DNA from 2 places in the Micromonospora sp. BRA006-A genome. Region 1 is predicted to be linked to the other one. Evidence: riboswitches for the same ligand, from Rfam matches in the RefSeq annotation. Region 1 holds a riboswitch; the other holds the start of a gene.

Evidence for each region. Region 1 has a riboswitch for cobalamin ahead of NMK34_RS02740 (CbtB domain-containing protein). Riboswitches for the same ligand answer to the same signal wherever they lie in the genome.
Region 2: it holds a riboswitch for cobalamin, as region 1 does, so the genes downstream of both, NMK34_RS19375 (peptidase) here and NMK34_RS02740 (CbtB domain-containing protein) in region 1, are expected to answer to the same signal.

The regions. Positions count from the first base shown of each region.
Region 1 is NZ_JANCLW010000001.1:534,859-544,523, forward strand. It holds gene NMK34_RS02705 (ABC transporter substrate-binding protein) at 1-547, shown strand, start outside; gene NMK34_RS02710 (FecCD family ABC transporter permease) at 574-1,611, shown strand; partial or broken gene NMK34_RS02715 (ABC transporter ATP-binding protein) at 1,611-2,118, shown strand; gene NMK34_RS02720 (hypothetical protein) at 2,603-3,010, shown strand; partial or broken gene NMK34_RS02725 (cobyric acid synthase CobQ) at 2,968-3,162, shown strand; gene NMK34_RS02730 (cobalt-precorrin-6A reductase) at 3,294-4,022, shown strand; gene NMK34_RS02735 (CbtA family protein) at 4,045-4,827, opposite strand; gene NMK34_RS02740 (CbtB domain-containing protein) at 4,939-5,148, opposite strand; adenosylcobalamin (AdoCbl) riboswitch at 5,147-5,287, opposite strand; gene cobA (uroporphyrinogen-III C-methyltransferase) at 5,287-6,309, opposite strand; gene NMK34_RS02750 (cobyrinate a,c-diamide synthase) at 6,323-7,684, opposite strand; gene cobO (cob(I)yrinic acid a,c-diamide adenosyltransferase) at 7,678-8,292, opposite strand; gene NMK34_RS02760 (magnesium chelatase subunit D family protein) at 8,292-9,665, opposite strand, start outside.
Region 2 is NZ_JANCLW010000001.1:4,294,869-4,314,038, reverse strand. It holds gene NMK34_RS19440 (hypothetical protein) at 1-1,114, opposite strand, end outside; gene NMK34_RS19435 (glycosyltransferase family 2 protein) at 1,260-1,934, shown strand; gene NMK34_RS19430 (DUF2064 domain-containing protein) at 1,931-2,605, shown strand; gene NMK34_RS19425 (carbonic anhydrase) at 2,944-3,486, opposite strand; gene NMK34_RS19420 (putative inorganic carbon transporter subunit DabA) at 3,578-7,810, shown strand; gene NMK34_RS19415 (DUF190 domain-containing protein) at 7,807-8,157, shown strand; gene NMK34_RS19410 (TetR family transcriptional regulator) at 8,310-8,909, opposite strand; gene NMK34_RS19405 (alkane 1-monooxygenase) at 9,039-10,235, shown strand; gene NMK34_RS19400 (polysaccharide pyruvyl transferase family protein) at 10,387-11,712, shown strand; gene NMK34_RS19395 (tetratricopeptide repeat protein) at 11,976-13,679, shown strand; gene NMK34_RS19390 (hypothetical protein) at 13,740-14,180, opposite strand; gene NMK34_RS19385 (beta-1,3-glucanase family protein) at 14,348-15,940, shown strand; gene NMK34_RS19380 (alkaline phosphatase PhoX) at 16,038-17,198, shown strand; cobalamin riboswitch at 17,384-17,532, shown strand; gene NMK34_RS19375 (peptidase) at 17,631-18,674, shown strand; gene NMK34_RS19370 (hypothetical protein) at 18,710-19,170, shown strand, end outside.

The DNA of each region.
Region 1 (9,665 bases):
CCCTGCCGGGTGCCCGGCGCAGACCCGGCAGGCGAAGCTCGCCATCGGCGACGTGTTCACCGAGATCCGCGAGCTCGCGGCGATCTTCGGGGTGAGCGACCGCGGCGAGAAGCTGATCGCCGACCACGAGGGCCGCATCGCCACGGCCGCAGGCACCGCCCGCAACGTGAAGGTCATGTGGTGGGACGGCGGCAGCGACGCCCCGAGCGTCGGCGCCTGCTGCGGCGCCCCCAACATGATCATGTCGGCGGCCGGGGTCACCAACGCCTTCGCCGACCTCACCGGCAGCTGGGGCGACACAAGCTGGGAGACCGTCACCGACCGCAACCCCGAGGTCATCGTGCTCGTCGACGCGAGCTGGGATCCCGCCGCGCAGAAGAAGACCTTCCTCGCCGGGCACCGCACCCTCAAGGACCTGCCCGCGGTCAAACAGCAGTGGTACGTGGTGATCCCGTTCTCGTCAACCACGGCCGGTGTCCGCAACGTCCTCGGCGTCGAAGCCCTCGCCCAGGGCATCGCCGCGCTGCCGTCCGGGGCCCCGAGCTGACCGCCGTCACCACCCGGCCCGCCCCGGTGCGCACCCACCGCCCGGTGCGGGCGGTCGGCCTGGCCGCGCTCGTGCTGGCTCTGGTCGCCGGTCTGGTGCTGTCGGTGGCCGTCGCGGTCACCATCGGCCCGGCCGACCTGACTGTCGGGACGGTGTGGACGGTCGTCGCCGGCCACCTGGGACTCGCGAACTCGGACGTGCCGCTGCTGCGCGACCACATCGTCTGGGACCTACGTTTGCCCCGGGTTCTCGGCGCCGCCACGGTGGGGGCGGGCCTGGCCGCGGCCGGTGCGGTCATGCAGACCGTCACCCGCAATCCCCTGGCGGACCCGTACCTGCTCGGGGTCTCCTCAGGGGCGTCGCTGGGCGCGGTCCTGGTGGTCGTGGCCGGCATCGGTAGTGGCGTAGCCGCGCTGACCGGCGGCGCCTTCCTCGGCGCCCTTGTCGCGTTCCTGCTGGTCGTGGGCCTGGCCGGGAGGTTCGGGGCATTGTCGCCGACGCGCGTGGTGCTGACCGGGGTCGCGGTGGGACAACTGTGCGCGGCACTGACCTCTTTCGTGATCATCTGGGTGGCCGACCCGCACGCCACGCAGAGCATCACGTTCTGGCTGTCCGGGTCGATGGCCCGCGCCGACTGGACGGCCCTGGGCTGGGCGGTACCGGTGCTGGTCGTGGTGCTGGCGGTGGTCGGCTGGCACGCCCGTACCCTCAACGCCTTCGCCTTCGGTGAGGAGGCCGCCGCGAGCCTCGGCGTCGAGGTGAACCGGCTGCGGTGGCTGCTGCTGGTCGGCACCGCCCTGCTGACCGCCGTGCTGGTCGCGGTCAGCGGCGCGATCGGGTTCGTCGGGCTGATCCTCCCGCACGCCGCCCGCCTGATCACCGGACCGGACCACCGGCGGCTGCTACCGGTCGCCGTGCTCGCCGGCGCCATCTTCCTGACCTGGGTCGACACCGCCGCCCGCACCGTCTTCGAACCGCGTGAGCTGCCGGTCGGGGTGCTGACGGCACTGGTCGGGGTGCCGGCGTTCTTCCTGATCCTGCGCCGCCGGGAGGTACGCGGCTGATGCTTCAGATCTCCGACGTCTCGTGGGCGGTGCCCGCCGCCCGCATCCTCGACCACGTCACCGGCACCGTCCCGGCGGGCAGCCTGGTCGGGCTGCTCGGCCCGAACGGCTCCGGCAAGACCACCCTGCTGCGGGCCGTCGCCGCCCTGGTGCGCCCGGATACCGGCAACATCACACTCGCAGGCGACGACGTGACTCGGCTGCGGCGCCTTGCCCTGGCCCGGCGCATCGCGTTGCTGGCCCAGCACGCCGAGACCGACCTCGACCTGACCGTCCGCGACGTGGTCCTGCTCGGCCGCATCCCGCACCGCCGGACCCGCTGGTCCGACACCGGCTGCGACCATGCCGCCGCGGTCGAGGCACTGGGCCGGGTCGACCTGGCCGGGTTCGCCGACCGTAAGTGGCAGACCCTGTCCGGTGGGGAACGCCAGCGCGTCCAGCTCGCCCGCGCGCTGGCCCAGGAGCCGGAACTGCTGCTGCTCGACGAACCCACCAACCACCTCGACATCGGCCACCAGCTTCAGCTGCTGCACCTGGTCCGCCGATCGCAGGTCACCGCCCTCGCCGCGCTGCACGACCTCAACCTGGCCGTCATGTTCTGCGACACCGTCGTCGTGCTGCACCACGGCCGGGTCGTCGCCGCGGGACCACCCGCACGGGTGCTCACCCCGGCGCTGCTCGCCGACGTGTACGGCGTCGACGCAGACGTGCGGGTTCACGACGGGCGGACCGTCATTGAGTTCCGGCCGCCGTCATGACCCGGCACGTGCTGCCGGTGCCCGGTCGGTCACCCACCACGCTGGCCACGACACGATCCACCAGCTCGCCGAGCAGATGGCCGCGCGTCTGGGCGTATTCGTGCACAGGTGTTTCCTCGACGGCGCGAAACCGTTTGCTGCACGCGGCGCTCGACGCGGCCACCGGTTCACTGGTCGGACGTGACCCGGCGGTTCGACGCGCCCCGCGCCGGCAACCCGATTATCCTGGCACGATGACCGAGGCCGGCGCTGGGCCGGCGTTCCTCGCGGCGCAGCAGGCGGCGGGAGTCATTGCGGCCAGACACCGCGGTGACTTCGCCGGCGCCGAGGAACTGCTGGGCGCCATCGGCGACGAGACCGTGCGCACCCGGGTTTCATGCTGCTCGCCGAACTCGCCCTTGGCCCTGGTCCAGTCACAGACAGGGCAGAGCATGGACGAACTCGTCCATGAGGTCACGTTGCTGATGGCCGAAGTGGTGGGCAGCGTCGGACACCAGCCCGGGCTGGACCTCGCCCACGCCGAGCCCGGCGGTCCGGCGGATGGACAGCAGGCGATACTGGGGCGGTGGAAGGACAGGCTCGCCGAACCGGGCGGCTCATGGTGGCGGGCAGGACGTCGGACGCGGGCAAGAGCCGGGTGACGACCGCGTTGTGCCGGGCGTTCGCACGGCGCGGTGTTCGGGTCGCTCCGTTCAAGGCACGGAACATGGCGAACAATTCGATGGCGTGTGCGGGTGGGCCGGAGATCGGCCATGCTCAGTGGGTGCAGGCGCTGGCGGCGGGCGCAGAGCCGGCCCGGCAGGCCCGGCTGGATCTGCTCGCCGACCTGGCGGAGAAACACCTGGAGGTCGACGCGCTGCTGAACCTAGCCGAGCGGGGCGCTCCCGCGGCGCCGGTGATCGGACCCTACGCGTGAGGATTCTCGTGCTCGGTGGGACGGGCGAGGCCCGCGCGCTGGCGGCCTCGCTCGTCGACGACGGTGCCGTGGTCGTGACCTCACTGGCGGGGCGGGTCGCGCGTCCCCGGCTGCCGGTGGGGCAGGTCCGCGTCGGTGGCTTCGGCGGGATCGCAGGACTGGCCGCGTACCTGGCGGAGACCCGGGTGCGTGCCGTGGTCGACGCGACGCACCCGTTCGCGGAGAAGATCAGCGCCAACGCGGCGGCGGCGTGCCCGGCCGCCGGGGTTCCCCTGCTCCGTTTGGAACGGCCCGGCTGGGCCGCTCGCCCCGAGGCGTCGGCCTGGTACTGGGCCGGTGACCACAGTGAAGCTGCCCGGGTGGCGGCCGGTCTGGGCGACCGGCCGTTCCTCACCGTCGGACGGCAGTCGCTGGCGCACTTCGTCGAACCGTTGCGCCGGCACGCGTGCCTGGTTCGCGTGGTGGACGAGCCCGACATCGTTCTGCCGGTGTCGTGGAAGCTGCTGCGCAGCCGCGGTCCCTACACCCTCGCGCACGAGCGGGAGGTGATGGCGGGCACGGACGTTCTAGTTACCAAGGACTCCGGCGGTGACCACACGGTCGCGAAGCTGGAGGTCGCCGCCGAGCGGGCGATGCCGGTCGTGATCGTGCGCCGCGCCGGGCCGCCGGCCGGAGTGCCGCTGGTCCGTGACGTGGACGCCGCCCTGGCGTGGGTGCGGGCGTTGCCCGCACCCTGACGCGAGGTTCAGCCGGGAAGGTTCAGAGCGTGGCCGCCAGCTCCTGGCGGCGCAGCCGCTCGGCGGCACGGTCCGCGTCGCGTCCGACCAGACCGGTCAGCACTGCACCCAGGACCGCCCAAGTCGCGGCCAGGGTCGTGATCGACGAGATGCGGAAGTACCAGAGTGTGTCGGCCGGGAAACCGCCGACCTCGTTGACCGTCGGCAGCAGAGCCCCGGCGACCACGACGACCACGAGATAGGCGCCGGCACCGGCCAGCACCGCCGAGTATGCGCCCAGCTGGGGCAGCAGACGCCGGGCCAGGACCACGGCGCCGATCGCGGCGGCCAGGCTCAGTGCCCAGAACCCGAAGTACAGCGCGGTCCGCTCGTTGATCGTGGCACCGGAGCCGACCGCCGGTGGTGTGGCGGGGTACTTGAGGAACGGCACGAGGGCGGTGGCGACGAAACCGACGGCGGCGACCACCGCGGTGCTGGCCCGTGCGGACAGGGAGCCCAGACGCCCGGCGGCGAAGGCGGCAGCGAGCGCGGTCGCTCCACCGAGGACGATGCCCACCAGGATGGTGCCCAGTGCCAGGCCCCCGGTGGACTGGGTGCCACGCGAGACCTCGGCCTCCTCCTCATCGTGGCTGTGAGACTGCTCGGCGGTGGCATTGTCGTGCGGGTGCTCGGCGGCACCGGCTTCCTCCAGGGCGATGGCTGCATCGACCTGGGGTTCGGCGACGACGTAGGAGACGAGGAAGGCCGCGAAACCGGCGATGAGCCCGGCCAGCAGCCCGTGAACGAGAAAAGTGCGAGGGGTCATCAAGGGTCCGTTCGAGAGCCGGCCGCGGGCATCACGAAACGCCCGCAGCGCCGGTGACGAGGAAAGACGAAAACTCCGGCCGGGCCGGGCGAACTGCCGCGTGGCGTGGTGTCAGTGGCAGGGGAAGCCCAGCACGTGCCGTGCGTCGTGCGTCAGCTCGTGGATGAAGGTGCCCTCGAAGACGGAGAAAGCTCCCTGCTCGGCGCCCACGAAATACAGGACGACGGCGGTGACCAGCGCGAAGAACAGCGCCCAGGGGGCGAGCGCGCGAACGGGGATGGTGGGAAGAACGGCCGGAATGGCCGTGGTCGCCTGAGGCATGACACTCCTTGGGATGCTGCGTCCCGTCGATGGGTGGTCGACCTGGCTGGAGGGTCTGGCTTCGCCGCGAGCGGCGTCACAGTAGCGCGACTGCGCCGGATTCACACCGGCTTCCTTCAGCAGGGTGGCACGACCATATCAGGTATCGGAGCAACGCGACGCTGTCGCGACTGCCTGCACGGCGGCCGGTCCGAGGGCGACGACGTGGCCGATCACCGTTACGGCGGGCGCGCCGATGCCGGCCTCGGCGGTGTCGGCGACGACGTCGGCGAGGGTACTGCGCAGCACCCGCTGGCCGGCCGAGGCGGCGTCCGCGACGACGGCGCAGGGTGTGTTCCGGTCGAGACCAGCGGCGACGAGCGCGTCGGCGATGGCCGCGAGGTTGCGCATGCCCATCAGCACCACGAGGGTGGTGCCGGTGCGGGCGAGGGCGGCGTAGTCGATCGACGAGTCGGGATGGCCGGGCGGTACGTGGCCGGAGATGACGGTGAAGCCTTGCACGAGTCCGCGGTGGGTGACCGGGATGCCGGCCAGCTCCGGGGCCGCGATGCTGGAGGTCACGCCGGGTATCACGGTGGTGGGGACGCCGGCTTCGGCGCACGCGGTGACTTCCTCGAAGCCGCGGCCGAAGACGTACGAGTCGCCGCCCTTGAACCGCACAACGTGCCGTCCGGCGCGGGCGTGCTCGACGAGCAGCGCGTTGATCTGTTCCTGGCTCGTGCTCCGCCCGTACGGGATCTTGGTGACGTCGATGATCTCGGCGTCCGGGCGCGCCCACTTCAGGGCCTCCCACGGGGCGAGCCGGTCGGTGAGGATCACGTCGGCCTGCTTGACGGCCGCGCGTCCGGCGACGGTGACCAGCCCCGGATCGCCCGGGCCGGCGCCGACCAGCGTGACGCGTCCGGCCGTTCGGACCGCTGCCGCCGACCCGGCCTCCGAGGGTGCGACGGTACGCAGCACGACGTCGAACCGGCTCTCGTCGACCGGGGTGGTGACCCAGGTCAGGCGCCCGCGGAGGGCGAGGTCCTCCAGCGCGGCGCACACGGCCGGCGCGGCGACGGTGACCAGGGCCCGCTTGTGCAGCAGCGCACTGACCGTGACGGCGGCGGGTGCGCTCCCGTCGAGGACGAGCACGCTACGGCCGGTAAGGTTCAGCTGCATGTGACGGTGATTCCTAACGTGCTGAGGAGACAGCCGTCCGGTGTACGGCCTCGGTGAACGACTGGGCCAGATGCGGGTGCCCAGCCCAATGCACGTGCAGATAGGACGCGCTGAGGCTGGGGGAGGCGAATCCGGCATTGCGGCCCTCGATGCGCCAGGCGGGGTGCTCGCCGTGACCGGGTGTGACGGTGGTGCGGTGGAATTCGTGGCCGGTGGCAGCGGTTCCCCGCTCGCCGAGCAGCTGGTCCGAGCCGAGTCCGGCACGGTGGTACGCGAGGGTGAGGCGCGGCGTCATGACTGCTTCGGCGTCGAGCGCCCCGACCATGGGATGGCCGTCGACGGAGCGGCACAGATACAGCAGGCCGGCGCACTCGGCGACGGTGGGGACGCCGTCGAGGACGGCCTGGCGCAGTTCGTGGCGCAGCGTCGTGTTGGCGCTCAGCGTGGACGCGTGTACCTCGGGGAACCCCCCACCGAGGTACAACCCGCGTGTCCCGGCGGGAAGCCGCTGGTCGCGGGCCGGGTCGAACGGAACGACGGTGCAGCCCGCCGCCTGCAGCAGCTCGGTCGTCTCGGCGTACCGGAAGGTGAAGGCACGCCCGGCCGCGACCGCAACCACCGGTGATCCGGCGCCCAGCCGCCGGACGTGCGCGGCGGGGTCCCATGGCTGGGCGTCCAGATCGGGTGCGGTGCGTGCCACCTGCAGCACCGCATCGAGGTCCACGTGGCGGGCGATCTGCTCGGCCAGCACGTCCAGGGCGGCGGCGGCCTCCTCACGTTCGGCTGCCGGCACGAGCCCGAGGTGGCGCGACGGGGCGCTGACACCCTGGTCGCGGTGCAGGATCCCGAGCACCGGTACGCCGGTGGATTCCACCGCCCGGGCCGCCTCGGCGGCGTGGCGGGCGGACCCGGCTTTGTTGAGCACGACACCCGCGACGGTGACGCCGGCCTCGAACGTGCCCATTCCGTGCACGACGGCCCCGACGCTGCGCGAGGTGTGCGAGACGTCCACGACCAGCAGAATCGGGGTGGCGGTCAGGGCCGCGAGGTGCGCGGTGGAGGCGAAACCGTCGCCGCCGATGCGGCCGTCGAACAGGCCCATGACCCCTTCGACGATGGCGATGTCCGCGTCGCGTGCGCCGTGCAGCAGCAGCGGGATCACGAGTGAGGGGTCGGTCAGGTGCGGGTCGAGGTTGCGGCCGGGGCGTCCGGTGGCCAGCGCGTGGTAGCCGGGGTCGATGTAGTCGGGCCCCACCTTGTGCCCCGACACGGTGTGCCTGCGCGCGGCCAGCGCGGCCATGAGCCCGGTCGCGACCGTGGTCTTGCCGTGGCCGGAGGCCGGCGCCGCGACGATCAGCCGCGGAAGGCTCACCATTCGATGCCTCGTTGGCCCTTCTGGCCGACGTCCATCGGGTGCTTGACGTGCTGCATCTCGGTCACCAGATCGGCTGCCTCGATCAGCCGGGGGTCGGCCCGGCGCCCGGTGACGATCACGTGCTGACGGCCGGGACGGTGGACCAGTGTCTCCACGACGTCGCCGACGTCGACCCAGCCCCACTGCATCGGATAGGTGAACTCGTCCAGGATATAGAGCTGGTGCCGTTCCGCCTGGATACGGCGCTTCACCTCCGCCCAGCCCTCGGCGGCGTCCGCGGCGTGGTCCGCCTCGGTGCCGCTCTTACGGCTCCAGGACCATCCGGAGCCCATTTTGTGCCACTCGACTGGCCCGCCTTCGCCGGTCTGCTCGTGCAGCAGCCCGAGCCTCTCCAGGACGGTCTGTTCCCCGATGCGCCACTTGGCCGACTTCACGAACTGGAACACCCCGATGTCCCAGCCCTGGTTCCAGGCGCGCATCGCCATGCCGAAGGCGGCGGTCGACTTGCCCTTGCCGTTTCCGGTGTGGACCATCAGCAGCGGCCGGTTGCGCCGCTGGCGGGTGGTGCTGCCGTCGTCCGGGACGGTGAGCGGCTTACCCTGCGGCATCAGGCCACCCCCGCCCGCGGAGCGGTCGCCGTGCGAACGACCCCTGTGAGCCCGTCGGCGGTCACTTCACCGAGCGGCACGTGCTCGGCCCTCAGATGAGTGGCAAGCCGGGCGGCGAGGCCGAGCCGGAATCGTCCGGTCTCGCAGTCCACGACGACGACCTGGACACCGCTGGTGGCGAGCGCGGCGGCGGCGCGGTGGGCACGACCCAGCGGGTCCGGGCCGGAGGTGGCGCGGCCGTCGGTCACCACGACGAGCAGGGGCCGGCGGGACGGGTCGCGCAGCGCCTCCCGGCGCAGCACCTCGCCACTGCGTTCCAGGCCCTCCGCGAGCGGGGTCCGGCCACCGGCCGGTAGGTCGGCCAGGCGGCGGGAGGCGACGTCGACCGAGCCGGTCGGTGGCAGGACGACCTCGGCGGTGTGCCGGCGGAACGTCACCAGTGCGACCTTGTCCCGGCGGCGGTAGGCGTCCAGCAGCAGCGACAGCACAGCGGTCTTGACCTGCTCCATGCGGCGGCGGGCCGCCATCGAACCGGACGCGTCCACGCACAGCAGCACGAGGTTCGACTCGCGCCCGACGGTCTCGGCCCGGCGCAGGTCGCCGGGCACGAGCGCGAGGCCGCGACCGCCGGTCAAGCCACCCCGGGAATGCTGATGCGGCGCCGCCGCGGTGATGGTGCCCGGCAGGTGCAGCCGGCCGTCGCCGGACGTGCGCCGCCGCTGCCCGGCGACACGGCCCTGCGGTGTTCGTGCCCGGGACCGCCGGCCGGCCTGACCGTCGCCGGTTCCTTTCACGACCAGCAAGCGGGCACGTGCGGGCTCGCCCGCGGATGCCATCGATGTGGCGGCCTGCCGTTCGGGCTCCGGTACGGGCGGGCTCTCGCCGGGAGAGCCGGGCACGTCCCCGGCCGATCTGTCGTGCCCGGTGTCGTCGGGCAGACCGCCGCCGGGACCGTCGGGTCCGGGGTCGGGGTCGTTGTGGCCGAGTAGGTCGTCCAGGCGGTCCTGGTCCAGGCCGGGCTCGTCGAAGGGGTTGCGGCGGCGGCGGTGCGGCAGCGCGAGACGGGCGGCGATGCGGATGTCCTCGAGTGTCACTCGCGTACGTCCCCGCCAGGCCGCGTGCGCCGCGGCGGCGCGAGCGGTGACGAGGTCCGCACGCAGGCCGTCCACGTCGAACGCGGCGCACAGCTCGGCGATCCTGGTCAGCGTCTCGTCGTCGAGCACGACACCGGCCAGCGAGCGCCGGGCGGCGGCCAGCCGGGTGCGCAGGGCTTCCTGCTCGCCGGCCCAGCGTGTGGCGAAGCCCTCCGGGTCGGCGTCGAATGCGAGCCGGCGGCGGACCGCCTGCACCCGCAGGACGGGGTCACGCGGGGC
Region 2 (19,170 bases), 3.8 Mb from region 1:
GGGCCGCGTGCAGAGTGCGGCGCAGTGCCGGTCCGACGACCGGCCCGGCAGACAGCAGCAGCGCCGCCAGGTTCGCCCAGACCCAGTAGGCGTACGGACGGTCGGCCGCCCAACCCTGGTAGTAGCGCTCGACCACCCGGTCGTACCCCTGCCACCAGTGGAAACCCGCGACGGTGAACACCGTCGCCACAGTGGCCACCCCGGTCGCACCGGCGAGCAGCGCCGCAACCCGGCCGCCTGGACGCAGCGCGAGCACGACGAGAGCCAGAGGCGCGACGAGGACGAAGCCGTAGGACAGGTACAGCGCGAAGCCGAGCAGCAGGCCGCCCGCCAACGCGGTCGCGGTTCCCCGCACGGCCAGCAGCGCGAGGCCGGCGGCCACCACCCCGGTGAAGAGACCGTCGGCGGAGGCACCCACCCAGACCGCTCCGGGCAGCAGCACCAGGAACGGCAACGACGCGCGGGCGGCCCCTCCGGCGCCCAGTGCCCGCAGGGCGATCGGCACGGACACCACGACGCTCGCCCCGACCAGGACGCAGGCCGTCGCCGCGGCCGTGCCACCGCCCAGGCCGACCCGGTCGAGTGCGACGAACACCAGCAGGGCACCTGGTGGATGGCCGGCCGTGTGGGTGGACCACGAGTCCGGCTGGAAGTCCAGGATGCGGTCCGCGAAACCGGCCAGCATCCGCCCGACGTCGGTGACCCGGGGTACCTCGTGCAGATACTCCGCCTGCGGGGTGAGCCGTGTCGTCAACCCTTCCGACCAGCCGTCCACCAGCGCCAGGGCGAGCGTCCAGCCGACCGCCGCCAGGTAGCCGACGGACAGCAGAGGGCCCCACCGGGCGGTGCGGGCCCACTGCGTTCCGGGGCCGACCACCGCGACGGCGATCGCCAACGCGGCCGGTGTGCCCCAGCCCAGGTGCGGTCTCCAGGTGGCGTAGAGCGGCGCGGCGTCGGCGTGCAGGCCCACCCCGGCGCGGTTGAGCATCGCGCCCACCGCCACGGCGGTGACCAGCAGCGTCGCCTCGACGCCCAGCACCAGCAGGTCCCCCCGGTGTCGATCCGGGATGCGGTGGTGGACGGACGAGCGGGAAACGGTGGCACCGGGTCTCATGTCGACCGGACGGTACGGCTCGGTTCCTCCGCTGTCAGCCGCTTCGCCGGTACGTCACCGGACGGTAAGAAGTGTCGGCACGGTAAGTGTTCCGTAAGGTTGAATCGAGCGCGCACCGCCGTCGGACGGCCCTAGCGTCGGCGGTATGCCGACACAGATCGACGTGGTGCTGCCGTGCCTGGACGAGGCCGCTGCCCTGCCCGCCGTGCTGACCGCGCTGCCGCCCGGGTACCGGGCGATCGTCGTCGACAACGGGTCGCGCGACGGCTCACCCGAGGTGGCCGCCCGGCACGGGGCGCGGGTGGTGCACGAACCACGGCGGGGGTACGGAGCGGCCGTGCACACCGGGATCGAGGCCGCCGACACGGAACTGGTCTGCGTGCTGGACGCCGACGGCTCCTTCGCTCCCCGGGAGTTACCCGCTCTGGTCGCCCTCGTCGCCGACGGGGTCGCTGATCTGGCCGTCGGCCGTCGCCGGCCGGTCGGTGCCGGGGCGTGGCCCTGGCACGCCCGAGCGGGCACGGCGCTGGTCGCCGCGCTGCTGCGGCACCGGGGCATGCCGCTGCGCGACCTCAGCCCGATCCGGGTGGCCCGCCGGGAGGCGCTGCTCGCCCTCGGGGTCACCGACCGGGCCTTCGGCTATCCGCTGGAGCTGTTGATCCGAGCCGCCGCGGCGGGCTGGCGCATCCACGAGGTGGACGTCACCTACGCACCGCGCGCTGCCGGCACCCGTTCCAAGGTCTCCGGCTCGGTACGGGGCACCCTGCGGGCCACCCGAGACTTCGCCGCCGTCCTGCGTACCGTCCGGAAGTCCCGGTGACCGTCGTACTGGTGATGGCCAAGGCGCCCGTGCCCGGCCTGGTGAAGACCCGGCTGTGCCCGCCGGTGACCCCCGTCCAGGCCGCCCGGCTGGCCGCTGCCGCGCTGCTCGACACAGTGGACACCGTCCGGGGGACACCGGGGGTGACGCCGGTTCTGGCGTTGGCCGGACATCTCGCGGAAGCCGTGGACGGCGTGGAGCTGACCGCCGCCCTCGCCGGTTGGCCGGTCCTGCCGCAGCGCGGCACGGACCTCGCCGACCGGCTCGCGCACGCCCACCTCGACGTCGCCGAGACGTTCCCCGGCCGCTGGGTGCTGCAGATCGGGATGGACACCCCGCAACTGACCCCGGCGTCGCTGGCCGCCGCCGTGCGCCGGCTCGAAGATGCCGACGCGGCGCTCGGCATCGCCCACGACGGCGGCTGGTGGGCGCTCGGGCTACGCGACCCCCGGCAGGCCGTGATGCTACGCGCGGTGCCGATGTCGACGCCGGTCACGGGCCGATCCACATGGTCCGCGCTGACCGGGCGCGGGTTACGCCCCGTGCCGCTGCCCGTGCTGCGGGACGTGGACGACTGGTCCGACGCGCACGCCGTGGCGGCGGCGGTCCCGGACAGCCGCTTCGCCCGCCAGGTCGAGGCCGTGCGTCGCGACATGGTGGTACGCGCGTGAACGGGGACGGATTCGCCTCCGCGCTACGCGACCCCGCCGGAGACGTGCACTGGCTTGTGCCTGCGGACGGGCCCAGCCGCCGCCTGCCGGTGGAGCGGTGGCATCGGCAGGCCACAGCCGCGGAGGCGACGGTGGTGGCCCGCTGTGCCGGTCCCACACTCGACCTGGGGTGCGGTCCGGGCCGGATGTCGGTGGCATTGACCAGGGCCGGGCTGAGCGCTGTGGGGGTGGACGTGTCGGGATGCGGCAGGTGCGCGTACCGCTCGCGCCGGCCCGTGGGCGGCGCCGCGGACCCCGGTGCGTGCCCGGTGTGCAACCCCTGATGAGGCGTCGCCCACTCAGTGCGACCGCATCGACGCGTTGTTCGGTGGCCGCAGGCGGCAGGCCCGCCGGGCCGGCGGTGGCAGCACGGGCCGCACCTCGTTGAGGAGGCGGTCCGCGTCGTGCCAGATCATGCCGTGGATGCCGCAGCGGCCGGAGCGGACGGCCTGGTCGAGCAGGGGGGACCGGCGGCGCAGGGCGGTGAGCGTGGCGCGTACCCGGTCCGGCCCGCTGCCGCCCGCCAGGGAGCAGGAGGCGTGGCCCAGCACGACCAGCAGGGGTGCGCCGAGGCGCGCGACCGCGTACTCCAGACTGCCCAGCACGGCCGGGCCGACCTGCAGGCCGGCGGTGCGGACCGCGTAGACGTCGACGCCGCCGAACACGGTCACGGCCTCGGGCTGCGGGTCGGCGCACGACAGGACTGCGGCCACCGGTGCCGCGCCGGCCGACGGGACGGGAAGGCCGCCGGCCCGGAACCGGTGGTGCCCGGCGCGTAGCCGGGCGAGGGCGAAGCTCGGGCTGGTCTGCCATACCTGCGACGGGGATCCGGTCGCGTCCATCGCTCCTCCTCGTGCCGAGCCACTGTCGTGCGTCTCACGATACACGAATTACGAATCGTGTAATACAGTGCGCATGTCTGAGGAGGTGACGATGTCCGTCGCACTGGTTCTGGGAGTCCTGGCCGGGCCCGCATCGGCGGCGCTGTGCGCGCTGGCGGTACCCGATCCCCGTCGAGCCGCCCGGGTGGTGGGGGCGCTGCTCGCTCTCACCGCCGCCGCGGCCGCCGCGCTGCTGGCCCGGGTCGCGTACGACCCGGTGGTCCCGGCGCTCCTGCTCCGGCTCGACCCACCCGGGCCGGCGTTCTCCGTGGGGATCCGGCTCGATCGGTTCACCGCGCTGTTCGCGCTCCTCGTCTGCGGGCTGGCCGCCGTCGTCGCCGGCTACGCGCGCCGCTATCTCGACGGCGAGCCGGGCGCCCGCGCCCTGCAGGCCCGGATCGCGGCGGCCACCACGGCGACCCTGGTGATGACCACCGCGCCCAGCCTCGTGCAACTGGCCGTCGGCTGGATCGCGGCCGGGCACCTGCTCATCGGGCTCATCGGCCACTACCGGGAGCAGCCCCGGGTACGGGCGGCGGTGCGCCGTACCCGGGCGGTGTTCCTCGTCGGCGACGTGGCCCTGGTCGCCGGCCTGGCGCTGCTGGTCGCGCCGGTGGGCGACGCCGACCTGGACGCGGTCCGGGAAGCCGCCGGCGACCGGCCCGGCTGGCTCCTGGCCGCCGCCGGCGGGCTGCTGCTGGTGGCCGGCGCGGTGCGATCGGCCCAGGTGCCGGCGCACCGCTGGCTGCCGTACACCCTGGACGCCCCGACCCCGGTCTCCGCCTTCCTGCACGCGGGCATGGTCAACGTCGCCGGCTTCCTGATGATCACACTGGCGCCGGTGGTGGTCGCCGCACCCGGCGTGATGCCGGCGATGGTGCTGACCGGCCTCGTGACCGCGGTGTCCGGGACGGTGTTCGCCGCGGTGCGCACCGACGTCAAGGGCACCCTCGCCCGGTCCACCGTCGCGCAGATGGGCTTCATGCTCGCCCAGTGCGGGCTCGGCGCGTTCGGCCTGGCCGCCGTGCACCTGGTCGGGCACGCGGTCTACAAGGCGTACGCGTTCCTGTCCGCCGGCGGCGCGCTCCAGGCCCAGGCGCGGACCGCGGCCGCGCCCCGCCCGGTCGGCCCGCCCCGGACCCGGACCGTGGCGCTGGCCGGCGCGGCGGTGCTCGCCGCCGTGGCGCTCACCGAGCTGTCGCTCGGCGCCAACCCGAGCGGCCTGCTCAGCGCCGTCCTGGCCGGTGCGGCCGCGCTGACCGCGGTGCGGTCGGCGCTCGCGGACCGCGAGGTGCCGGCGCGGACCGCCGTCGCGATCACCCTCGCGGCGGGCGCGCTGGCCGGCGGCTACCTGGTCGCCGGTCGGGCCGTCGCCCGGTGGCTGGGGCTGCCGGCCTCGGTGACGGACGCCGGGGTGGGCGTCGCGGCGGTCACGCTGACCCTGGTGGCCGTCGCCGGCGCGTTCCTGGTGCGCCGGCACGGCGCCGCGCTGTGGTGGTGGGCCTGGCGTGACGGCGCCGGCGCGTGGTGGCGCCGGTCCGCCGGCGTGGCGGCGGGGGAGCCGGCCGCCTGGGCCGTGACCGCCGTACGCCGCCGCGACGCGTCCGACCGGTCGGACGCCGCCCGGGTCGTCGCCGCGCTGGCCGCTGCCGGTGACCACGTCGCCGCGGTCTGGCCGCTGGACACGTTCGTGGCGGTCAACCCGCTCGCCGGCCGGGAGCGGGTGCCGTTCGCGCGGGCCACTGCCGAGCTGCGGGCGCTCGGCGGCGCGCGGACCCACCTGCCGGTCGACGAGTACCGGCGGCGGCTGCGTGACGGCGAGATCGAGCCGGCCGACCTGACCGCGGTGCTCCCCCCGGCGGCCTCGGCGCCGGTCACGCTCGGCGGACGGTCGATCACGGCCGCGGACCTCCAGGTCGCTGCACTGGTCCACCCGGTGCACGACGGGCCGCCCCCGCCACCCGACCTGCTCGCCGTGGCGCGGCGCCGGCTCGCGGTGACCCGGCCCGCCGTCGAGGCCGACCCGGACCCGCTCACCCTGGCCGAGTTGCTCGACCGGGCCCTGGGTACCCGGATCGGCGCCGACGTCGACGAACTGGTGGCCGGCTGGTGCGCGGCGCACTGCGGCCGTCCGGCCGCCCGCTGGCCGGTTCCCGGCCCGGCCGACGAGAGCTGCTGGGCGCGCTGGCGGCGGGTGGCCGGCGTCGACCGCGCGGGCGTCAGCGGCCTGCGGGCACTCGTCGCCGCGCTGCCCGCCGAGCCCGAGCGGGCAGTCGCCCTGCTGTTGCGCGCCCTCGGCGTGGCGCCGGCGGCCTGGCCGGCGTATCTCACCCGGTCCCTGCTCCGGTTGCCGGGCTGGGCCGGCTACGCCCGCTGGTCCCAGACGCGTCCCGGTGAGCGACCGGACCTCACCCCGCTGGACCTGCTCGCGGTCCGGCTCAGCTACGAGCTGGCGCTGGCCGGCACCGCCACCCACCGCCACCTCGGCGTCCCGCCGACGCTCCAAGCGGTGACCGCCGCGACGACCCCCACCGCCGCGACGCCGACCGCCGTGTCGACGCCCACCGACGGGACGGCGGGGGCCGTACCGGCCGCCGGCGCGCCGGGGACGGACGAGCCGGCGGCTCTCGCCCGGCTGGTCGCGGCGCTCGGCGTCGACGCGCCGGCCCTGGCGCTGCTGCCCGAGGCGACGGTGGCGGTGGTGCGCGACGTGGTGGCCGAGCTGTCCCCGGCGCGGCAGGCCGAGGTGTGGCTCGCCGCCGCGGAGCACGCATACCGGCGTCGGCTGCGGAATCGGCTGGACCACGCCGCGCGGCCGCGCCCACGCCGCGCCGCCCGCGTCACCCCGCTCGCCCAGGCGGTGTTCTGCATCGACGTGCGCAGCGAGGGCCTGCGCCGGCACCTGGAGGCGGCCGGGCCGGTGGACACCTACGGCTTCGCCGGCTTCTTCGGCCTACCCGTGCGCACCGTGGCGGCCGATGCCGCACGGGGCCGGGACCGCTGCCCGGTGCTCATGCGACCGGTGGCCACCGTCGGGGAGACCGCCGACGCCACGCGGGTACGCCGCCGGCGGGCCCGGCAGGCGTGGCGCCGGGCGTTCGCCTCGGCCAAGACCGACCCGGTCGGCGCGTTCGCCTTCGTGGAGGTCGCCGGCGTGCTCGCCACCGCCGCCCTGGCGGTGCGCGCCGTGGCGCCGGGCCGGTTCGCGCCACCCGCCGACGACACCGCGCCGACGGTGGCCGACCTCGCCGCCGCCCTGACCCTCGACGAGCAGGTCTACTACGCGGAGGCGACGCTGCGCACCGTCGGGCTGACGACCGGCTTCGCCCCGCTGGTGCTGCTCTGCGGGCACGGGGCCACCAGCACCAACAACCCCTACGCCGCCGCGCTCGACTGCGGCGCCTGCGGCGGCAACCGGGGTGGGGTCAGCGCCCGGCTGGTCGCCGCGCTGCTCAACCGGCCCGAGATCCGCGAGGCGCTGGTCGACCGGGGGATCCAACTGCCCGCCGACACCCACGTCCTGGCCGGCGAGCACGACACCGTCACCGACGAGGTGCGCCTGTTCGATGTCGACACCGTCCCCGTCCGGCTGCGCCCGCACGTCGACGACCTGACGCGCCGGCTCGCCGAGGCGGGAGCGGGTCTGCGCGCGGAACGGGCCACCCGGCTGCCCGGCCGGCCGGGCTCCCGCCACCTGCCCGGCCGCGCCTCGGACTGGGCCCAGGTGCGGCCGGAGTGGGCGCTGGCCGGCAATGCCGCGTTCATCGCCGCGCCGCGCGAACTGACCGCCGGGCGCGATCTCGGCTGCCGCACGTTCCTGCACTCCTACGACTGGACCGCGGATCCGGACGCGGTCGCGCTGGAGACGATCATGACGGGCCCGCTCGTCGTGGCGTCCTGGATCAACCTCCAGTACTACTTCTCCACTGTGGATCCGCACCGCCTCGGGGCCGGCACCAAGACCGTGCACACCGTCCTCGGCGACGCGCTCGGCGTCCTCTCCGGATCCGGTGGCGACCTGCGTGTCGGGCTGCCGCTGCAGTCCGTCGACGACGGGACACGGCCGGCGCACGACCCGCTGCGGCTGGCAGCCGTGGTCCACGCCCCGCACCACCTCGTCGACACCGTGCTCGGCCGCAACCCGGCCCTGCGCCAGCTGATCGACGGCGGCTGGATGTCCCTGACCGTCATCGACCCCCGTACCGGCGAATGGACTGACCCGGGCGGATCCCGGCGCACCGCGCCGCTCCCGGCCCCCGACCCAGAGAAGGAGTACAGCGTATGAACGAGCTCGGACTGACGCGCATGGTCAAGGTGGAGGTCGTGACCCGCGCCGACGACGTCGACGCCGTCCGGACGCTGCTGCACGCCTCCGGCGTGAGCGGTTGGACCAGCCTCAGCGGGGTCTCCGGCTTCGGCCACCACGGCACCCACGAGGGCCGGCTGCTCTTCAACGACCGGGCCGGACTCGTCATGGTGATCGCCGTGCTGCCGCTCGAGCGGGCCGAGCCGGTCGTCGTCGGCCTGCGCGACATCCTGGCCCACCGGCCCGGCGTCATGTTCGTCAGTGAGGCCTGGGTGAGCCGGCCCGAGTACTTCGGCGCCGATCGACCGGCGGGCCCGGTGACCTGAAGGGGGCGAGTCGCGTCGGGGCGGGGTGGCGACCGCCGGCCGCCCCGCCCCGCCGTGGCGGCCGGACTCGGCCGGGGAGGCCCTCGGGCACGTCCGGTCGTCCGCCGCTGTACGCACCCGGCCGACGCCCGTATCCCAGCTGATGGGCTCGTTCACGCGCGCGGCGGGTCCAGGAAGCGGTGCGCCAGGTCGGCGAGGGTGCCGGCGGTGTTGTCGACCGGCGCGGTCGGCAGCACGATGTGGCTGACGACCAGTCGCGCGAGGGATTCGGCGCCGACGGTGACGTCATCGGGCGGCACCCGGGGCAGGTGCGTGCCCGCCCACTCCCTCAGCACCGTGACGGCGGCGGCCAGGGCCAGGTCGGCGCGGGTGGTCAGGTAGGGGAGCAGGGCGTCGGTGCCTCGGGCGCTGTTGAGGACGGCTTTGACCAGCGGGTCGGTGCCGGCCTGCGTCAGCACGAACGTGACCGCGGCATGGATCGCGGCTCGCACGTCGCTGCCGTGGGCGGACAACGCCTCCCGCACGCCGTCCATGAACCGGTCGATCTCGCGGTGGGCGATGGCTTCGCCCAGTCCGGCCTTGTTGGTGAACTCGTTGTAGAGCGTCTGCCTGCTCACGCCCACGCGGGCCGCCACGTCGGCCATTCGTACCGCGTCCCAGCCGCTGTCGATCGCCAGGTCGCGGCCGGCCGTGATGACCGCGTCACGCAGGTGCCGGCGGGCGGTGTGGCGATAGGGCGGAGGGGCGGCCATGGTGCGCCGAGTCTAGCGACTGGACACACGCCACTTCCGTGTCCACGGAATTGACGCGATGCTAGATATTGTCAAGCATGGCTATCCGTGTGACAGTCGACGCAGCACTCGACACCCCGGAGGCGGCACATGCAGACCTCGATCGATGCTCCAGCAGTCGCCGTCGGTTGGCGTGACGGCAAGAAGCACCTGTGGCCACTGGCTCTCCTCGTGCCGGTGCTGCCGTTTCTGGCGTACGCGTCGTGGCGGGTCGGCGCGGGCCCCGCTGCCTGGTGGCTCACCCCGGCGGTGGTCTTCGGACTCATCCCGATCATCGACGTGCTGCTCGGTGACGACGGAGAGAACCCGCCCGACGACATCGCCCGGCGGTTGCAGGAGGTCCGTTACTACCGCTGGATCACGTTCCTGTTCCTGCCGGTGCAGTACGCCGCCCTGCTGCTCGGCGCATGGGTGTGGACGCGTGGCGGTCTCGGTGTCGCCGGCGCCGCCGGCCTGGTCGCCACCATCGGGATCGTCAACGGATTGGCCATCAACACCGCGCACGAGCTCGGCCACAAGCGCGAGACGGTCGAGCGGTGGTTGTCGAAGATCGCGCTCGCGCCCACCGGGTACGGCCACTTCTACGTCGAGCACAACCGTGGACACCATGTCCGTGTGGCCACACCGGAGGACCCGGCCAGCGCCAGGCTGGGGGAGAGCTTCTACGCGTTCTGGCCACGTACGGTCTGGGGCAGCCTCGTCTCGGCGTGGCGGCTGGAGATCGGCCGCTTCCGGCTGCGGCACAGGAGTCCGTGGACGCTGCGTAACCACCTGCTCAACGCCGGGCTCATGACCGTCGTGCTCTTCGCCCTGCTGATCGCCGTGTTCGGGTGGCGGCTCGTGCCTTTCCTGCTCCTGCAGGCGATCGTCGGCTTCTCGCTGCTGGAAGCGGTCAACTACCTCGAGCACTACGGATTGTGCCGCCGGCGTACCGCCACCGGCCGCTTCGAGAAGGTCGACCCGCGGCACAGCTGGAACAGTGACCGCGTCGTCACCAACGTGTTCCTCTTCCAGCTGCAACGTCACAGCGACCACCACGCCAACCCGCTGCGCCGCTACCAGACGCTGCGCAGCTTCGACGTCTCGCCGCGACTGCCCGGAGGCTACGCCTCGATGGTGTTGCTCGCCCTCGTCCCGCCGCTGTGGTACCGGGTCATGAACCCACGGGTTCTGGCGCACTACGGCGGCGACCTGAACCTCGCCAATCGCAACCTCCGCGCCGAGGCCCGGCTGCCTCGCCGCTACGGCCGGCCCGCCGCGGACACCACAGCGGTTCACGCCGCCTGACCCGGCCCGGGCAGGGTGGGGCTGACGGCACCTCTCTGTGTCAGGGCGTAGGATCTCTGTTCCTGCACGGAACGGGGCCGTGCCCGGCCGGACGCGCCGCTTCGGCCTCGCCGGGCGCCGCGGCGTCCGGGACGAAGGGTGGACACCCCGGATGCACCAGCGGATCCTGCTGCGAGCCCGCAAGGGCCCGTTCGACGTCGTCACCGCCGAGGAGACCTACGAGCGGGACTGGATCGGCAAGAACAGCGGCAACCTGGTCTTCAGCCACGCCGCGCACAAGCTGCTGGCCACCTCGACGGCGGAGATCACCCCGTCGCGGTTCCGGGCGGACCCGCGCGATGCCGACGAGATCAACGAGAAGTACGACGTCTTCGTGATCCCGCTGGCGAACGCGTTCCGCCACGACTACGTGAACCGGTTGACGTCGATGACCCGGCTGATCGAGCGGCTCAAGATCCCGGTGGTGGTGCTCGGGGTCGGGGCGCAGACCGACGTGGACGGCGGCCTGGAGTCCCTGCGCCCGATCGACGAGCCGGTGACGGCGTTCTGCCGGGCGGTGCTGGACCGGTCGCACAGCATCGGCGTACGCGGCGAGATCAGCGAGAACTACCTGCGGACGCTGGGCTTCTCCGCCGTCGAGCAGATCGGCTGCCCGTCGATGTTCCTGCACGGCGACAGTCTCCGGGTCGAGAAGGCGAAGGCGACCCTGGACACCGAGGACCGGCTCGCGTTCGTCATCTCGCCATACGTCCGCGCGTTGGCCCCGATCGTCCGGCACCACCACCAGCGCTACCCGAACCTGCGCTACATCGCGCAGGGCCTGTACACCCTCGGCACCCTGCTCTACGGCGACGCACCGACGTTGCGCGGCAAGACCGACGACATGCCGATCCACACCTCACATCCGCTCTTCGCCGAGGACAAGGTGCGGATGTTCATGGACCCGTGGCCCTGGATGGAGTATCTCGCCGGATTCGACTTCGCCTTCGGCACCCGGATCCACGGCACCATCACGGCGCTGATCTCCGGCACTCCCGGGTATCTCCTCGCACACGACTCACGCACCCTGGAACTGGCCCGCTACTTCGACATCCCGCACCGGTTGATGCGCGACGTGCCGGCCGACGTCGACGCCGCCCAGCTCTACGAGGAAGCCGACTACACGGCCCTGAACGAGGGGCACAAGGAGCGCTTCGCGCGGATCACCGCGTTCCTCGCCGAACACGACCTCGGCCTCTCGTTCGCCGACGGGGACAGCGCCACCCGCTTCGACGAGCAGGTCCGCCGAACCGTCTACCCGCCGGCGGTCCGGCCGGCCTCCGCCAGCACCACCGAGGAACTGCTGGCGCGCATGCAGTGGCTGCGGGACGAGAACCAGACGCTGCAGCAGAAGCTCAAGGCACGCCGCGCGCAGCCACTGCGCGACCAGGTCAAGCAGGCGGTGGGCAGCCGGGTCCGCCGGATGCTGTCGCGCTGACCGTCGTACGCCGGCTCGGCAGCGAGTAGCCGGTGCCGCCGCGAATCGCGAGAAGCCTTCTTATTCCCATCGACCGGCATTACGCTCTGGGCCAGCCCTGAGGTGCATCACATCGGAGGTTCCTATGAGGACGATGACCATCCGTCGCACGACTGCACTCCGTCTGGTGTCCGGCGCACGCCGGCTGTGGATCGAGTGGTGCTGGTAACTGCCGGCCCGGCGGGCGCTCCCGGGCGCCCGCCCCTGCGGCGCTGGGCCCTGCGGTGACGGACGGGGCGGAGCGCTACGACTGCCACCGCGACCACGGACCGTACGCCGGGGTCTCGGCCTTCCTCGCCCGCGTCGCCGCCGACCGGCCCCGCCTGGCCGCCCGGCACGCGGTCGAACTGCACGCGATCGCCCCCCGGCTCGATCCGGCGGCCCGGCCCGCCGCCGAGGAGGAGCCGATCCGCTTCCACCCGGCCCGCCGTACCGCCTGCCTGGCCTACGGCGCAGCGGAGCTGGTGGCGGAGTGGGCCGGCACGCTCCGGCGGCCCGTCACCGTCCGGTTCGACCACGTCGCCGGCGCCGACGAGACGACAGCCGAACTGCTGGACGCGCTGGCCCGCCGGCTCGGTCCGGCACCGGTGCGCCTCGACCTGCGCGACGACGGCGCCCCCGACCCGGCGCCCCACGAGCGCACCCCGCAGGCGCTGCGGCGGGACCTGGGCGACAGCCTGGCCCGCGGCTACTACCACCACGCGGCCCGGGTCGCCCGGCGCGGGCGGGCGGCGGTCACCCCCGACGGCGACCTGCGGCATTGGTGGGCGTTCACCACCGGCCTGGCCACCGCCCTGGCGGCCCTGAACCGGGCCGCCGAGGCGCTCGACCTCTACGACGAGGCGCGGGCCGTCACCGACGACCCGAAGATCACGATGTCGGCGGCGTACGCCACCGCCATGCTGCACGCCCGGCACCTGCCGGCGGCCGACCAGGACCCGGCGCTGGCCCGGCACTGGCTGGAGCGGGCGCTGTACCTCGCCGCCGAGCTGGCCGACCCGCGGCAGCGGCTGTTGTCGACGGTCTTCTACGAGCAGGGCCTGGCGCTGCTGGACAGCCGGGCCGGCCGGCCCGACCGGGCGCTGCGGCTCGTCGACGACGGGCTGGCCCGGCTGACCGCCGCGCTCGGCCCCGGCGAACGCCCGCAGGATCTGGCCCGGCTGCGCCACAACCGGGCGCAGGTGCACCTCGCGCTGGGCGATCCGGCCCGGGCGCTGGCCGACCTGGACACCGTGATCGCCCACGACCCCGGCAACTGCGAGTACTACGTGGACCGCGCCGCCCTCCACCGGGCGGCGGGCCGGACCCGAGCCGCGATCCGGGACTACGACGCCGCCATCCGGCTGGGACCGCACTTGCCCGAGGCGTACTACAACCGGGCCGTGCTCCAGCAGGAACGGGGCCGACCCGAGTGGGCGCGCGCCGACCTGGAGCGGGTGCTCGCCATCGAACCGGGGCACCTCGACGCCCGGATCGCCCTGGTCAACCTGCACGTGGAGCGCGGCGCGCTGGACGCCGCCGAGGCGGGCGCGCGGGCCGGGCTGGCCGGCGCTCCGCAGGATCCCGCGCTGCTGTGCACCCTGGGCCTGGTCCTCGCCGAGCGCGGCCGGCCCGCCGAGGCCGACGAACTGCTCACCCGGGCCCTGAGCGGGGATCCCGAGCTGGTGGAGGCGTGGACGAACCGGGCCGCCGCCCGGTTCGAGCGCGGCGACGTGGCCGCCGCGCTCGACGACCTGGACCGGGCGGTGGCACTGTCGGAGGCACCGGTGCCGCGCTACAACCGGGGTACGGCCCTGGCCCGGCTGGGCCGGTGGGACGAGGCGGCCCGCGACTTCGCCCAGGCGCTCGCCCAGCCCGGCCTGGACCGGGCTCTACGGCGGGATCTGCGGGCGGAACTCGCCAGGTGCCGCCGGGCGCTGGCCGTCTGACCCGGCCCGGCCGGGGAGCCGGCGCTCATCGTGCGCCGGCCCGGTCGAGGGGTAGCGGATTCAGCAGCCCTGGCGGCGGCTGTAGATCTGGTGGCGCTGACCGGCCCATCCGATGTAGCCGACCGCCTCGACGCAGTAGTTCGCCGTGCCGGTGACGGCGACCGGGCCGGCGTGATAGCTGAAGTCACCGGAGTCGGTGTCCGGGCTTCCGGAGCGGGTGCAGTGCGCGCCCTCGTTCGAACGCTCCGCGCAGCGGTAGATCTGCACGAAGGTCGGCGCCGACTTCCCGTACGCCGCGCCGCGGTGGTAGAAGCAGGCGCTGTTGGTGCCCCCGTTGCTGCTGTTGTAGTAGATCACCAGTTCACCGAGCCCCGACGACTGCACCTGGCTGTAGGTGATGGTCCCCGAGCAGGAGCCGGCCGCCTGGGCGGCGGGGGCGCCGACAGTCAGGCCCGCCGCGACGGTCACCAGCGCGGTCAGCGCCGAAAGCATGCGTCTCATGAAATACCCAATCCACAGTCGACTGTGCCGGAGTGGATCTTAATCGACCGGTGACCTTCGCCGTGGCCCTGATCCATAGGCAAACACCTATTGACAAAACAATATTAACAATTGGACCCTGCTGAGAGAGCGCTCTCCCGTCCCCCTCTCTCCCGCGAGGTGTCGCCATGCGTCTCCGAAGAAGGCTGCTCGCCGCCGCGTCCGCCCTGCTCGCCGGGCTCACCGGCGCCGTCGTCGCCACGCCCGCCCAGGCGGTCGGACCGGCGTTGCTGCCGGTCACCGTCACCAACACCACCGGCCGCAGCGACCCGGTCTACCTCTACGTCATCGGCGTCCAGCTGTCCTCCGGCCGGCTCGGCTACGTCACCTCCGGCGGCGCCTTCGTGCCGTGGACCGGCGGGCAGATCCCGCCGTCGCCCGCGCCGGACGTCTCCATACCGGGCCCCGGCAACGGCGGCAGCACCACGATCCAGTTCCCCCGAGGCTTCTCCGGCCGGGCCTACTTCTCCCTCGGGCAGAAGCTGAAGTTCTTCCTCACCCCGGACGGACTGGTGCAGCCCGCGCCCTGGGCTGCCGGTGACGCGAACCGCGACATCCTCTTCGACTGGAGCGAGTTCACCTACAACGACTCCGGGCTGTGGCTCAACAGCTCCCAGGTCGACATGTTCGCGATCCCGCACGCGGTCACCGTGACCGGCGCCACCGGAGTCACCAAGCGCACCGGCGACGTGGTGGCCAACGGACGCAACGCGGTCATCGACGGGATCCGGGCGCAGCCGGGCTGGGCCGGCACCGTCCACACCCGCTCCGACGGGACCGTGCTGCGCGTCCTGGCTCCGGGCAAGGCGGCCGGGGCCGGCCTGCTCAGCACCACCTACCTGGACTCGTACATCGCCTCCGCGTGGAACGCGTACACCACCAAGACCCTGACCGTGACGCCCTTCGCCGACCAGCCCGCCATCCGGTACTACGGCCGCACCTCGGGCAACACCATGACCTTCACCAACGGCAGCGGCCAGGTCGTCGCCTCCTTCAACCGGCCCTCCTCGGCCAGCGTATGGGGCTGCGACGGCGACCTGCCCGCGCCGAACGACCAGGTGGTCGGCCCGATCTCGCGTACGCTCTGCGCCGCCCTCAACCGCGGCACGCTCGGCACCATCGACACCCAGCCCAGTACGAACGCCGCCGACTTCTACCGCAGCAACCCCACCAACCAGTACGCCCGCCTGATCCACGCCAACATGACCGACGGCCGGGCGTACGCGTTCGCCTTCGACGACGTCGGCGGATTCGAGTCGCTGGTGCACGACGGTGATCCCCGTTCGGCCGGACTGATCCTCAGCCCGTTCACCGGCGGTGGCGGCGGCACCCCGGCCACCGGGGTGCCAGTGGTCAGCAACTGGAACAACAAGTGCATCGACGTGCCGAGCTCCAACTTCGTCGACCGCGCGCCGTTGCAGATGTGGAACTGCAACAACACCAACGCGCAGAGGTGGACGTTCAGCGGCACGGCGCTCAAGAGCCAGAACAACAAGTGCATGGACGTCGACGCCGGGTCCACCGCGAACGGGGCGGCGGTGCAGCTCTACACCTGCAACGGCACCGGCGCCCAGCAGTTCACCCTGAACGCGGCCGGAGACCTGGTCAACCTCCAGGCCGGCAAGTGCGTCGACATCAAGGACTGGAACGGCGGCGACGGCGCGAGGCTCCAGCTCTGGGACTGCGGGGGCACGGCCAACCAGAAGTGGCGCAAGGGCTGACCGGCCTCGCACCGAGGCGTCCATCGACGTTCATCCAGCAGATCGATGTGCGTAAGCTCCGCCCGGTCGGATCTGGGGAACCTACCGAGGAGGTTCCATGGATCGTCGAGCAATGCTGCGGGCCACGGTCGTCGGTGCGGGCGCTGTCGCGCTGCCGTTCACCGCGTGGTCGGCGGCGTACGGCGCCCCGGCGCAGAACGCGGCGGGGCCCTACGGTGGGCTCCAGCCCGCCGACGCCAACGGCATCCAGTTGCCGGCCGGCTTCACCAGCTCGGTCGTCGCGCGGTCCCGTCGGACGGTGCCGGGGACGTCGTACACCTGGCACGACGCTCCGGACGGTGGCGCCGTGTTCCCGAACGGCACCGGGTGGATCTACGTGTCGAACTCGGAGGTGTCGGCCGGGGCGGGCGGCGGTGCCTCGCGCCTCGTCTTCGACTCCAGCGGCGCCGTGATCGGGGCGTCGCGGATACTCTCCGGCACCAACAACAACTGCGCCGGCGGGAAGACACCGTGGAACACCTGGCTCTCCTGCGAGGAGGTGTCCCTGGGCCGGGTCTTCGAGACGTACCCCCTCGGCGGGACCGCCGTGGCGCGTCCCGCGCTGGGCCGGTTCAAGCACGAGGCGGCCGCGGCCGACCCGGTCCGCCGGGTCGTCTACCTGACCGAGGACGAGACCGACGGCAAGTTCTACCGGTTCGTGCCGGCCACCTGGGGCGACCTCTCCGCCGGAACCCTCCAGGTCTTCCGCGCCGGTACGGCGACCTCCGGCACGTTCACCTGGGCCACGGTGCCCGATCCGGACGGCTCGCCCACCCCGACCCGGCAGCAGGTGTCCGGCGCGAAGACGTTCAACGGCGGCGAGGGCTGTCACTACGCGGATGACACCGTCTGGTTCACCACGAAGGGCGACAACCGCGTCTGGCAGGTCAACCTGGCCGCCGGCACGTACGAGCTCGCCTACGACGACAACCTGGTCGGTCCGGGCGCCCCTCCGCTCACCGGGGTCGACAACATCACCGGATCCACGGCAGGTGACCTGTACGTCGCCGAGGACGGCGGGAACATGGAGATCTGCATGATCACGCCGGACGACAAGATCTCCGTCTTCCTGCGGATCACCGGACAGAGCGGTTCGGAGATCACCGGCCCGGCGTTCACCCCGGCGGGGGACCGGCTGTACTTCTCGTCGCAACGCGGCACGACCGGCTCGTCGTCCGGCGGCATCACCTACTGCGTCACCGGGCCGTTCCGCCGATGACCGACTGCCGGCCCTGCTGACAGTGACCCCACGGCGAAGGACGCCCGGTCTCCACCGGGCGTCCTTCGCCGGCGCGCCTACCCGGACGCGCCGGGACGACGTCTCGGCGCCGGGATGTGAAACGGCGACTCCGCCGGCCGTCACGGCACGTGGCCGGGCCCTGGCGCATTGACATCGGCGCTCCGGCCACAGCAGACTGTCGCGACAACTCAACCACTGCGTGTACGTGCGGGGGAAGACCGGTCGAAATCCGGCGCTGGCCCGCAACGGTAGGCCGCCCAGAGAGACTCTGCGGCGGCGAGCCCGAATACCCGTCGTACGCGTGTATCCGCTCCCCACCCGTCGTGGCCCACGGGTCGGAGTCCCGGTCGACGCGGCGTTGCCTCGGTCGTCCGGGCTTTCGACGACCGCCGGGCCGGAAAGGCGCTTCCGATGGTCGTCCGCCGAAGCCGGCACCGCCTGCTCGCGCTCCTCTGCGGCGTACTCGCCGCCCTCACCCTCACCACACCCGCCGTCGCCGCCCCCGAGCGCGCCGCCCTCACCCGCCCGGAGGCCGCCGGCGGCTGGCTCGCCCGGCAACTCGTCGACGGCGAACGCTTCGAGGCGGTCTTCGACGGGGTCGCCTACCCCGACCAGGGGCTGACCCTCGACGCCGTGTTCGCCTTCGCCGCCGGCGGCGTGGCCGACGACCACGGCGCCGACGCGCTGGCCTGGGTCACCCGGCCCGACATCCGCGACGGCTACCTCGGCGACGGTGTCTCCGAGGCGTACGCGGGCGCGACCGCCAAGCTCGCCCTCGCCGTGCAGGTGCGCGGCGGCGACCCGGCCGACGTCGGCGGGGTGGACCTGATCGCCCGGCTGCGTTCGCTCCAGACGCCGGCCGGCCGGTTCAGCGACCGGTCCGCGTACGGCGACTACAGCAACGCGTTCAGCCAGTCGTTCGCGTTGCTGGCGCTGGACCGTACCGCGGCCGGGGCGCCACCGGCGGCGGCCGCCTGGCTGGCCGGCACCCGGTGCCCGGACGGCGGCTACCCGCTGCTGCCCGCGCAACCGGCCTGCACGTCCGACGTGGACGCCACCGCTCTCGCGACGCAGGCCCTGCGCGCCGCGGACCGTCCGGCCGACGCCGCCGCCGGGCTGCGCTGGCTGGTGTCCGTTCAGCGTGCCGACGGCGGCTTCACCAACGCGGCCGGCACACCGAACGCCAACAGCACCGGTCTCGCCGCGCAGGCCCTGCGCGACGGTCACCGGCTGCCGGCCTGGGCGCGGGCCCGGGCATTCCTCGCCGGACTCCAGGTCGGCTGCGCCGGGACGCCCGCCGACCGGGGCGCTGTCGACTTCGACGGTGGCGGGTTCGACCCGGCCACCGCGCCCCGGGCCACCGCCCAGGCCGTCCTCGGTCTCACCGGGATCGGGTACGCCCGTCTGTCCGCCGCCGGCGCCGACCCCGGCGCACCGGCGCTCGCCTGCCCGTGAACCCCTTCGCCGCTCACCCGATCACAGGAGGACCCGTGTTCCGTCACCGTTCCACCGCCCGCACCTGGCTGGCCGGCCTGCTGGCCGCCGTCGTGGCCGGCGTCGCGCTGACCGCAGTCGAACCCGCGCCCCGGGCGGCGCACGCCGCCGCCTGCGCCGGCACCTCGGGAGTCACTGTGGTCGTCGACTTCGCCGCGCTCGGCGGTGGCGTCCAGGTCGCGTGTGCGCCGGGCGATCCGGCCACCGGCCTGGCCGCGCTCCAGGCCGCCGGCTTCACCGTCACCGGCACCGCCCGTTGGGGCCTGGCCTTCGTCTGCCGGATCAACGGCAAGCCCACCGCCGCGACCGAGCCGTGCGTCAACACCCCGCCGGCCACGGCGTACTGGTCGTACTGGCATGCGTCCAGCGGCGGTGCCTGGTCCTACAGTACGTCTGGGGCGACCGGCTACAACCCCGCGCCGGGCAGCGTCGAGGGCTGGTCCTTCGGCGCCGGCGC